DNA from 2 places in the Pantoea sp. SM3640 genome. Region 2 is predicted to be linked to the other one. Evidence: predicted binding sites of a transcription regulator. Region 2 holds the regulator's gene; the other holds the start of a gene.
What was found. The regulator Fur, encoded in region 2, represses iron uptake genes when iron is present. The targets are predictions, from matches to a motif close to ATAATAATGAGAACNACTATCAA.
Positions count from the first base shown of each region.

Region 1: the regulator Fur is predicted to act here: its motif matches at 2,098-2,120, upstream of fes (enterochelin esterase).

Region 1 is NZ_CP064872.1:3,410,313-3,414,779, forward strand. Features, by position in the region: gene IV493_RS15860 (TonB-dependent siderophore receptor) at 1-1,911, opposite strand, end outside; gene fes (enterochelin esterase) at 2,162-3,373, shown strand; gene IV493_RS15870 (MbtH family protein) at 3,474-3,695, shown strand; gene IV493_RS15875 (enterobactin synthase subunit F) at 3,688-4,467, shown strand, end outside.
Region 2 is NZ_CP064872.1:2,729,291-2,733,757, forward strand. Features, by position in the region: gene ybfF (esterase) at 64-828, shown strand; gene ybfE (LexA regulated protein) at 997-1,272, shown strand; gene fldA (flavodoxin FldA) at 1,405-1,935, shown strand; gene fur (ferric iron uptake transcriptional regulator) at 2,282-2,725, shown strand; gene IV493_RS12730 (hypothetical protein) at 2,791-3,186, opposite strand; gene glnS (glutamine--tRNA ligase) at 3,423-4,467, opposite strand, start outside.

The DNA.
Region 1 (4,467 bases), 680 kb from region 2:
GAGCGTATACGCCGGAATAATTGACAGGCGATCACCGGTCTCTTTATTTTTGCTTTGCAGCATATACGTGAAGTTGTTGTTCCACGTTACGCTGTCGGAGAACGGGACGTTAACCGTACCTTCCAGCCCCTCAACCACCGCTTTGGGCACATTTTCCCATTTGTAGATATCGGTTTTGCCGTTAGACGCCGTGCCGGTGGGAGCCGTGCCTGCCTCAATCTTGTTGCGATAGTCGTTGCGGAACCAGGTCAGACCCGCCTGATAGCCGTCGCGCTTCCATTCAAGTCCAATCTCTTTATTGATGCTGTTTTCCGCTTTCAGGTCATCATTACCCATCAGATAACAGGCACCGGCACTGGCCGCGCAGCCCTGACCATTGCTGTAAAGCAGATAGTTCGGGTTGGTCTGGTAGAGGCTCGGCGCTTTATAAGCGCGTGCAATGCCCATTTTCAGGGTGACCTCATCGCCTAATCCCTGTGAGAGGTTGAGCGACGGGCTCCAGTTATCGCCGACAATCGAATGGTGATCGAAGCGCATGCCTGGCGTCAGCATGGTGCTGTCGGTCAGCTCAATATTGTCTTCCGCAAATAGTGAGAAGATCTCCGCCTGCGAATAGGGAGAGCGTCCGGTGGAGGCGATACCGGGAATCGAACCGTAGCTGGCGGCCTGCGTCGTCGAGGACGGATCCTTCATCCGCTGCTGATTCCATTCCGTGCCAAAGGTTGCGGTCTGATTCACCAGCCACTCAAACGGCACGCTGATCTCGCTGTGCAGCAACACATCATCCAGCTGGATGGTGTTGAAGTTGCTGTTGGAAAAGATACCTTCAGTGCCGCCCGCCAGCCCTTCATTCAGGCGCGAGTTACGGGTGTTTTCATACTGCGCATAGGTATTGGTGCTGAGGCCATTATCCCAGGCGCCGGTCCACTTAACCGAAAAGTTCTGCCGATAGAGCCGGTTGGTCTCGTCACCATATTTGCTTTTCACAAGCGCGTTGGTATTGGTGTTCTGGGTGTCGCCAGCATAGAGGTTGCCCTGCCGGCTGTAACCGGCCCCCACTTCCAGCGCCTGCATTGGTGCAAACGCCCAGCGCAGCAGGCCATGAATATCTTTATTGACTGAACCTTCCCGGCCCGACGGGTAGGATCCTGCATAACTGCCGGTGCGGTCAGCGGCGTGACCTTCATTAATGTCGTAAGCGTCGGCCTGCGTTTTTGCCAGACCGCCATAGAGCCGGAAACTGACATCATCGCCCAGCGGTCCTTCAAGACTGAAGTTGGTACGCCGCGTCGCGCCCTCCTCCTTGTGTTGCGGCACGTTGTAATAGGCGCTCCACGAGCCGTGCCACTGATTATCCATCTCTTTTTTTGTGATGATATTAACTACACCGCCCGCCGCACCATTGCCGTAACGGGCCGCTGCCGGACCGCGGATGACGTCAATGCGGTCAATGATCTCTGGCGGTACCCAGTTCGTGTCGCCGCGTGTGTCGCGCTCGCCACGCCAGCCAAGCCGCACGGAATTACGGCTGGTTACCGGCAGCCCATCGATCAGAATCAGGGTGTTTTCCGGCCCCATGCCACGGATATCGATCTGACGGTTGTTTCCGCGCTGGCCGCTGGTGGAGTTACCGGTCAGGTTGACACCCGGCATGGTGCGGATAATTTCGGCAACGTCGCGCGCAGGGGGATGTTTTTTTATTTCGTCGGCGGTAATCGTCGATACGCCAGGTGCCTGCAGCGTCTGCTCAGCGGCGGTGACCGTCATGGTGCCGTCGTGGATCGTATCTGACGTGTTGTTGATCGCCGGGTCGCTGTGGGCTTGGGCAGCCACTGCGCCAGCAGAAATGAGAGAGGCAGTAAAACCCAGTTCAATCATAATGGCTAACGAAAGCCGGGATAACTTTTTCATTTTTCTGTTCCTGGAGTGCCAGCGAGCATGCCACTGCCGGCGTACCGGTAAAAAGGTCATAACCTTGCCTGCAACGCATTAACCCTCCCGCCACACCTGCTTCAGAAACGCGTTACGTCCGTCTGAAATCCGATGCGACAGAGAGAATGCGCGCGCTCCCTGTCGAGCGGAAACACCCTATTGCAAATGCAAATAATTATCAATACTATTATCTGTAACATGCATGACCCTAAGCAAGTGTGATTGAATCATGGCGCGAATGGCGTGGTTAAACGAAGAGACCGGCAGCGAACGCTGGTGGCATCATCAGCAGCAACAGGGCATTCCCCTGATTGAACCCGCTGAAAAGGGGACCTGTCAGGTCACTTTTTTCTGGCGTGATCCGCAGGGTGATCCGCTGCACTCTGATACCCGGCGCGTCTGGATCAACATTACCGGTGTAACCGATCATCATCACACAGCCTCACCTTCTTCCTTAACACCTGTTCCTGATACCGATGTCTGGTGGTGGCAAACCACCCTGCCCGCTGACTGGCGCGGCAGTTACTGCCTGATCCCTGACAACCAGACAGAGACGTTTACCGGGCAGACTGATATGCAGGCGCTGCGCCAGTGGTGGGGTCAGAAATTCCGGCACGCACAAAGCGATCCGCTCAATCCGCTGCGGAACTGGTCGGCCGGGCGCGGCATGAGCGTCTCACCGCTGCATCTGCCGCTTGCGCCTGAGCAGCAGGTCTGGCGTGCAGTTGATGAAGGTCGCGCCGCCACTCTTCCGCTGCAGCAGCATCTGTGGCGCAGCCAGCGGCTGGGCAATCAACGTCAGGTCTGGCTTTATGTCACCGGCGAGGCAGACGCTGCCGATCGTCCGCTGGCACTGCTGCTGGATGGTCAGTTCTGGGCGCACAGCATGCCGGTTGCCGGTCCGCTTCAGGAACTCACTGAGGCAGGCGAACTGCCTCCTGCGGTCTATGTCATGATCGACATCATTGACCGCGAACACCGCACGCGTGAACTGACCTGTAATCCCGATTTCTGGCTGGCGATTCAGCATGAGCTGTTACCACAAATTCAGCAGTGGGCACCGTTCCGGGCCGACAGTACGCTGGTGGCCGGACAGAGTTTTGGCGGCCTTTCTGCCGCTTACGCCACCCTGACCTGGCCGGAAACCTTTGCGGGTGCCGTCAGTCTTTCCGGTTCGTTCTGGTGGCCCGCGCGCGGCGACCCGAATGGCTGGCTGCCGCAGCAGTTACAGCAGGGTTTGCTGCAGGCGCCCTCCCGGCGCTTTTATCTGGAGGCGGGACGGCGCGAACGACTGATTCTGGCGGCAAACGAGCAGTTTCAGCGCGATCTGACTGTGGCAGGACATCAGGTCAGCTATCACCCGGTTGAAGGTGGTCACGATGCGCTGTGCTGGCGCGGCGGGCTGCTGGCGGGCCTCAAAGCTATGTGGCAATCGTCATAACCCGCTGAACTCCCGCCGCCTGTGCGCCATTAAAAGAAAGAAAAAGGATACGCAGGAGAGCGGCGTTAACGCGCCCGACGACTTCGGACAGGAGACCAACATGCAACAACTCAATCCTTTCGACGATCCCCAGCAGGATTGTCAGGTGCTGAAAAACGATCAGCAGCAATACAGCTTATGGCCCGCCTTTTGTGCGGTTCCGCCAGGATGGCGGCCTGTTTATGGGCCCGAACCACAGGTTCGCTGCCTGAGCTGGCTGAATGAAAACTGGCACGATATCCGTCCGGTTATGACGCCGGACAGTGGGAGCCACAATGTCTGAGACCACCCTGAACCCGCTGACAGAACAAAAAACATTGCCGCTGGTGGCCGCTCAGCCCGGCATCTGGATCGCTGACCAGTTATCCCCCTATTCCAATGCCTACGCCGTGGCGCATTTCGTTGAACTGCGTGGTGCGCTGAACAGCGCGCTGCTGTCTCGCGCCATCGTTGCCGGCATGCAGGAAGCGGACACGCTGAATATGGCCTTTGGCGAGCAGGAGGGTGAACCGCTGCAGTGGCCTGCCCCCCAGCATTTTCGCGAGCCTGAAATAATCGATCTGCGCGATGCCGCCGATCCGGCGGCGGCCGCACGGGCGCTGATGCAGCATGATATGTCCGGCGATCTGCGGGTGCTGAGCGGTGCGCCGCTCTATCATCACAGCCTGCTTCGGCTGGGCGAGGATCACTGGTACTGGTATCAGCGCTACCATCATCTGGTGGTCGATGGTTTCAGCTTTACCGCCCTGACCCGCCGTATCGCCCATCTCTACACCGCCTGGCGGCACGGCGACACGCCGGAGCCGAGCCCCTTTGTCCCGTTCAGCGAGGTCGTCGACGAGTATCAGCGCTATCAGCACTCTTCGACCTGGCAGCGCGATCGTCAGTTCTGGCTGGAAAAAGGGGCGCATTTACCTGCGCCCGCCTCGTTATCCTCGCTGCCGCTGGCGGGTCAGAGTGCCAGCACCGACCTGCTGCGACACACATTTGCCGTGGAGCGACACACCTTTCAGGCGTTGCTGGCGCATACTCAGCAGCAGAATCTCAGCGCGGCG
Region 2 (4,467 bases):
GCGCGCCTGAAAAGGTGAAACCATGATAACCTAAGCACAGGTCTCAAACTTAAGAACTTTGCTATGATTTTGAACGCCCGTTTGCAAACTGAACAATCCCCTGCTGATTCCTTACCTGTCGTGCTTATCCACGGCCTGTTTGGCAGTCTGGATAACCTTGGCGTGCTGGCGCGTGGGCTCAAAGATGCCGGGCCTCTGCTGCAGGTTGATGTCCGCAACCACGGACTCTCACCACGATCTGACGAGATGAACTACGCTGTAATGGCGCAGGACATGGTCGATACGCTGGATGCGCACGGCATTGAACGCGTCGCGGTGATCGGTCACTCAATGGGCGGGAAGATCGCCATGACCATGAGCGCGCTGGTGCCGGACCGCATCGAGCGGCTGGTGATGATTGACATCGCTCCGGTCGACTACCAGACCCGCCGCCATGATGAGATTTTTGCCGGTATTCGTGCTGTAACCGACGCAGGCGTCTCGTCACGCAGTGAGGCGGCGAAGATTATGCGTACGCTTATCGATGAAGAAGGGGTGATTCAGTTCCTGCTGAAGTCATTTCAGGCGGGCGAGTGGCGCTTCAACGTCCCGGTGCTGTGGGATAACTACACCACGATTTCGGGCTGGCAGCCCGTTCCGGCATGGGATCATCCGGCACTGTTTATTCGCGGAGGCGACTCCAGCTATCTGGACAACCGCTACCGCGATGCGCTGTTGCAGCAGTTCCCGGCCGCGCAGGCACATGTCATTGGAGGCGCGGGACACTGGGTTCATGCAGAGAAACCCGATGCCGTTTTGCGCAGTGTCCGTCGCTTTTTTGCGCTTTAAAAGCAAATAGATGGCGGCAAAGGTTTAGGATTGGCGTCCGGAGTAAGCGTGAAGTATGATGGCGCGCTAAAATTTTGCCGCGCGTCCGTTTTGCTGCGGCAATAGCCAATAATTTATAATCTGCGCGGTGAGTGACTGGCGCCCGCCCCCATTCAGTTTTACTAAGCCATGGCAAAAGAACAGACTGACCGCACGACGCTCGATCTCTTTGCTGATGAGCGCCGCCCTGGTCGCCCCAAAACCAGTCCGCTTTCGCGTGATGAACAGCTGCGCATCAACAAGCGCAATCAACTCAAACGTGACAAAGGACGCGGACTTCGTCGTGTCGAACTGAAAATGAACAGTGAAGCCGTCGATGCGCTCAACACGCTGGCAGAGCAGCGCAATCTCAGCCGCAGCGAGCTGATTGAACAGATGCTGCTGGCACAGCTCAAACTGGATTAATGCGGGCAAATCGCACGCAGGAGCAAATGTCGGGGCTTTAACCGTTCACCGGTTTTCTCTCGTCTGCTATTATTCGCTGAAATGTGCTGCGGCACACATCTCATTATCAGGATTTAAGAGGTTATTTTACTCATGGCACTTGTAGGCATCTTCTTTGGCAGCGATACCGGCAATACCGAAAACATTGCAAAAATGATCCAGAAACAGCTGGGTACAGACGTTGCAGAAGTGCATGACATCGCGAAAAGCACAAAAGAAGATCTGGAAGCGTTTGATATCCTGCTGCTGGGCATTCCGACCTGGTACTACGGTGAAGCGCAGTGCGACTGGGATGACTTTTTCCCGACGCTGGAAGAGATCGATTTCAACGGCAAGCTGGTTGCGCTGTTTGGCTGCGGCGATCAGGAAGATTACGCGGAGTACTTCTGTGATGCGATGGGCACAATCCGTGACATCATTGAGCCGCACGGTGCCGTGATTGTCGGACACTGGCCAACCGAAGGTTACCACTTCGAAGCCTCAAAAGGTCTGGCCGATGATACCCACTTCCTGGGTCTGGCCATTGATGAAGATCGCCAGCCTGAACTGACTAACCAGCGCGTAGAGCAGTGGGTTAAGCAGATTTCTGATGAACTGCAGCTGAAAGATATCCTCGAAGCCTGATCCTGCCCGACTCAATGTGAGCGCCAGCTCACATTGAGGCAATGGAAATTCCTATAGAAATAATAGCCACATTTTTTTAACTTTCTCCGTTTAATCTGTAGAATACCCGCATCGATCTTCCGCTTATTTCTCAGGCGGCAAGACTAAGCGATGTACCAACAGACATCTGCCAGAATCCTCCCCGGCCCGGTGACCTATCCCCCACAGCCCGTGATGATTCAGGCACGCCCTCTGGTTTTCATTTCATCGCTTCAGTTCTATAATGAGACGCAAATGAGAATGAGCGCAGATCGACATTCAAGGCGACAAGCCACAAAAGTGAATATAGTGACAGGACAAAATCCGCATGACTGACAACAACACCGCATTAAAGAAGGCTGGCCTGAAAGTGACGCTGCCCAGACTGAAAATTCTGGAAGTGCTTCAGGAACCTGAGTGCCATCACGTCAGTGCGGAAGATTTGTACAAACGCCTGATCGACATCGGCGAAGAGATTGGCCTGGCTACCGTTTACCGTGTTCTGAACCAGTTTGATGACGCTGGTATCGTGACCCGTCATAACTTTGAAGGCGGCAAATCTGTCTTTGAACTGACGCAGCAGCATCACCACGATCATCTGATCTGCCTGGATTGCGGCAAAGTTATTGAGTTCAGCGATGAGTCGATCGAAACGCGTCAGCGCGAAATCGCCACCCGTCATGGCATCAAGCTGACCAACCACAGCCTCTATCTCTATGGACACTGTACGCTGGGCGATTGCCGGGAAGATGAAACCCTGCACGACCAGTAACGCGAACTGAAATAAAAAAACCGGTGAATTCACCGGTTTTTTTTCGTCTGTCCTGGGCTGTGATATCAGGCGACCAGCGTCTCCTGCAGATAGCGCCAGCGTGGAATGGAGCTGCTGCAGTCCAGTATCGCCAGCGAAATACGGCTCTGATTATTGCCATTCATCATCTGCATTTCGCGATACTGCACGGTGATCTCTTTCTCATGATGAGAAAGGATGACGTGCTCGCAGGTGGCAATACGCATCCCTTCGCGCTGTCCCTGCAACTGCCTGAAGAGTTCCTCGACCTCGTTCAGATTGCACTCTCTGCCCTTTGGAGTGACCATGCGGAATTCAGGATGGAAATAGGACATCAGCAGCTCAAAACTGTCATCAGATCCGGCAGGCTGGTTAAAAATACGTTCAATGAGCTGATGTAAAACGACCACACTGTTTCTGGCTTCCTGGGCGAGAACTGTCATTTTTTTTCCTTCTGTAACCCGCTTTGCAACCTCTGAGAGCGCATAGCCTACCTGAAAGCGGATAATTCACATCCGGAAATTGATTAATTTTTTTAAACTCAGATTTCTCTCACAATGCGGCATTTAATCGGTTGCGGTTAGGTCAGAATAATCGTCGGCAATGATTAAAATCGGGGCAACAAAAAAGGGCGATAAATCGCCCTTTTGTCATTTTATGAGGTCAGCCTCAAAAAAATTTATTCGCCGGTTTTCGCCCAGGTATCACGAAGACCGACGGTGCGGTTAAACACCAGCTGCGACGGTTTAGAGTAAACGCTGTCGGCACAGAAATAACCTTCACGTTCAAACTGGAATGGAGTGGTCGGTTCTGCATCGCGCAGGCCCGGTTCCACAAAGCCCTGTTTGATCGCCAGTGACTCAGGATTGATTACCGCCAGGAAGTCCTCTGCCGCGCCCGGATTTGGCACACTGAACAGACGATCATACAGACGGAACTCTGCTGGCTGCGCGTGATCCGCAGACACCCAGTGAATCACCCCTTTGACCTTACGGCCATCGGCAGGATCTTTGCTCAGCGTATCTGTGTCGCTGGTGCAGTAGATGCAGGTGATGTTGCCCGCTTCATCTTTAGCGACGCGCTCAGCACGAATCACATAGGCATTACGCAGGCGGACTTCTTTGCCCAGCACCAGACGCTTATATTGCTTGTTCGCCTCTTCGCGGAAATCGGCACGGTCGATCCAGATCTCACGGCTGAACGGCACTTCACGCGTGCCCATCTCCGGTTTACCCGGATGATTTGGCATAGTGATGATTTCGTTATGGCCTGCTGGCAGATTTTCAATCACCACTTTCAGCGGGTCCAGCACGGCCATGGCACGTGGCGCGTTCTCGTTCAGGTCGTCGCGAATACAGGATTCCAGCGAGGCCATCTCCACGATGTTATCCTGCTTGGTCACGCCAATACGACGGCAGAATTCGCGGATAGAGGCGGCGGTATATCCGCGACGACGCAGACCTGAAACGGTCAGCATGCGCGGATCGTCCCAGCCTTCTACGTGCTTCTCAGTCACCAGCTGAGTGAGTTTGCGTTTCGACATCACCGCATACTCCAGATTCAGGCGCGAAAACTCATACTGACGCGGATGAACCGGTATGGTGATGTTATCCAGCACCCAGTCATAAAGTCGACGGTTGTCCTGGAACTCCAGCGTACACAGCGAGTGCGTAATGCCTTCCAGCGCATCAGAGATGCAGTGGGTAAAGTCATACATCGGGTAG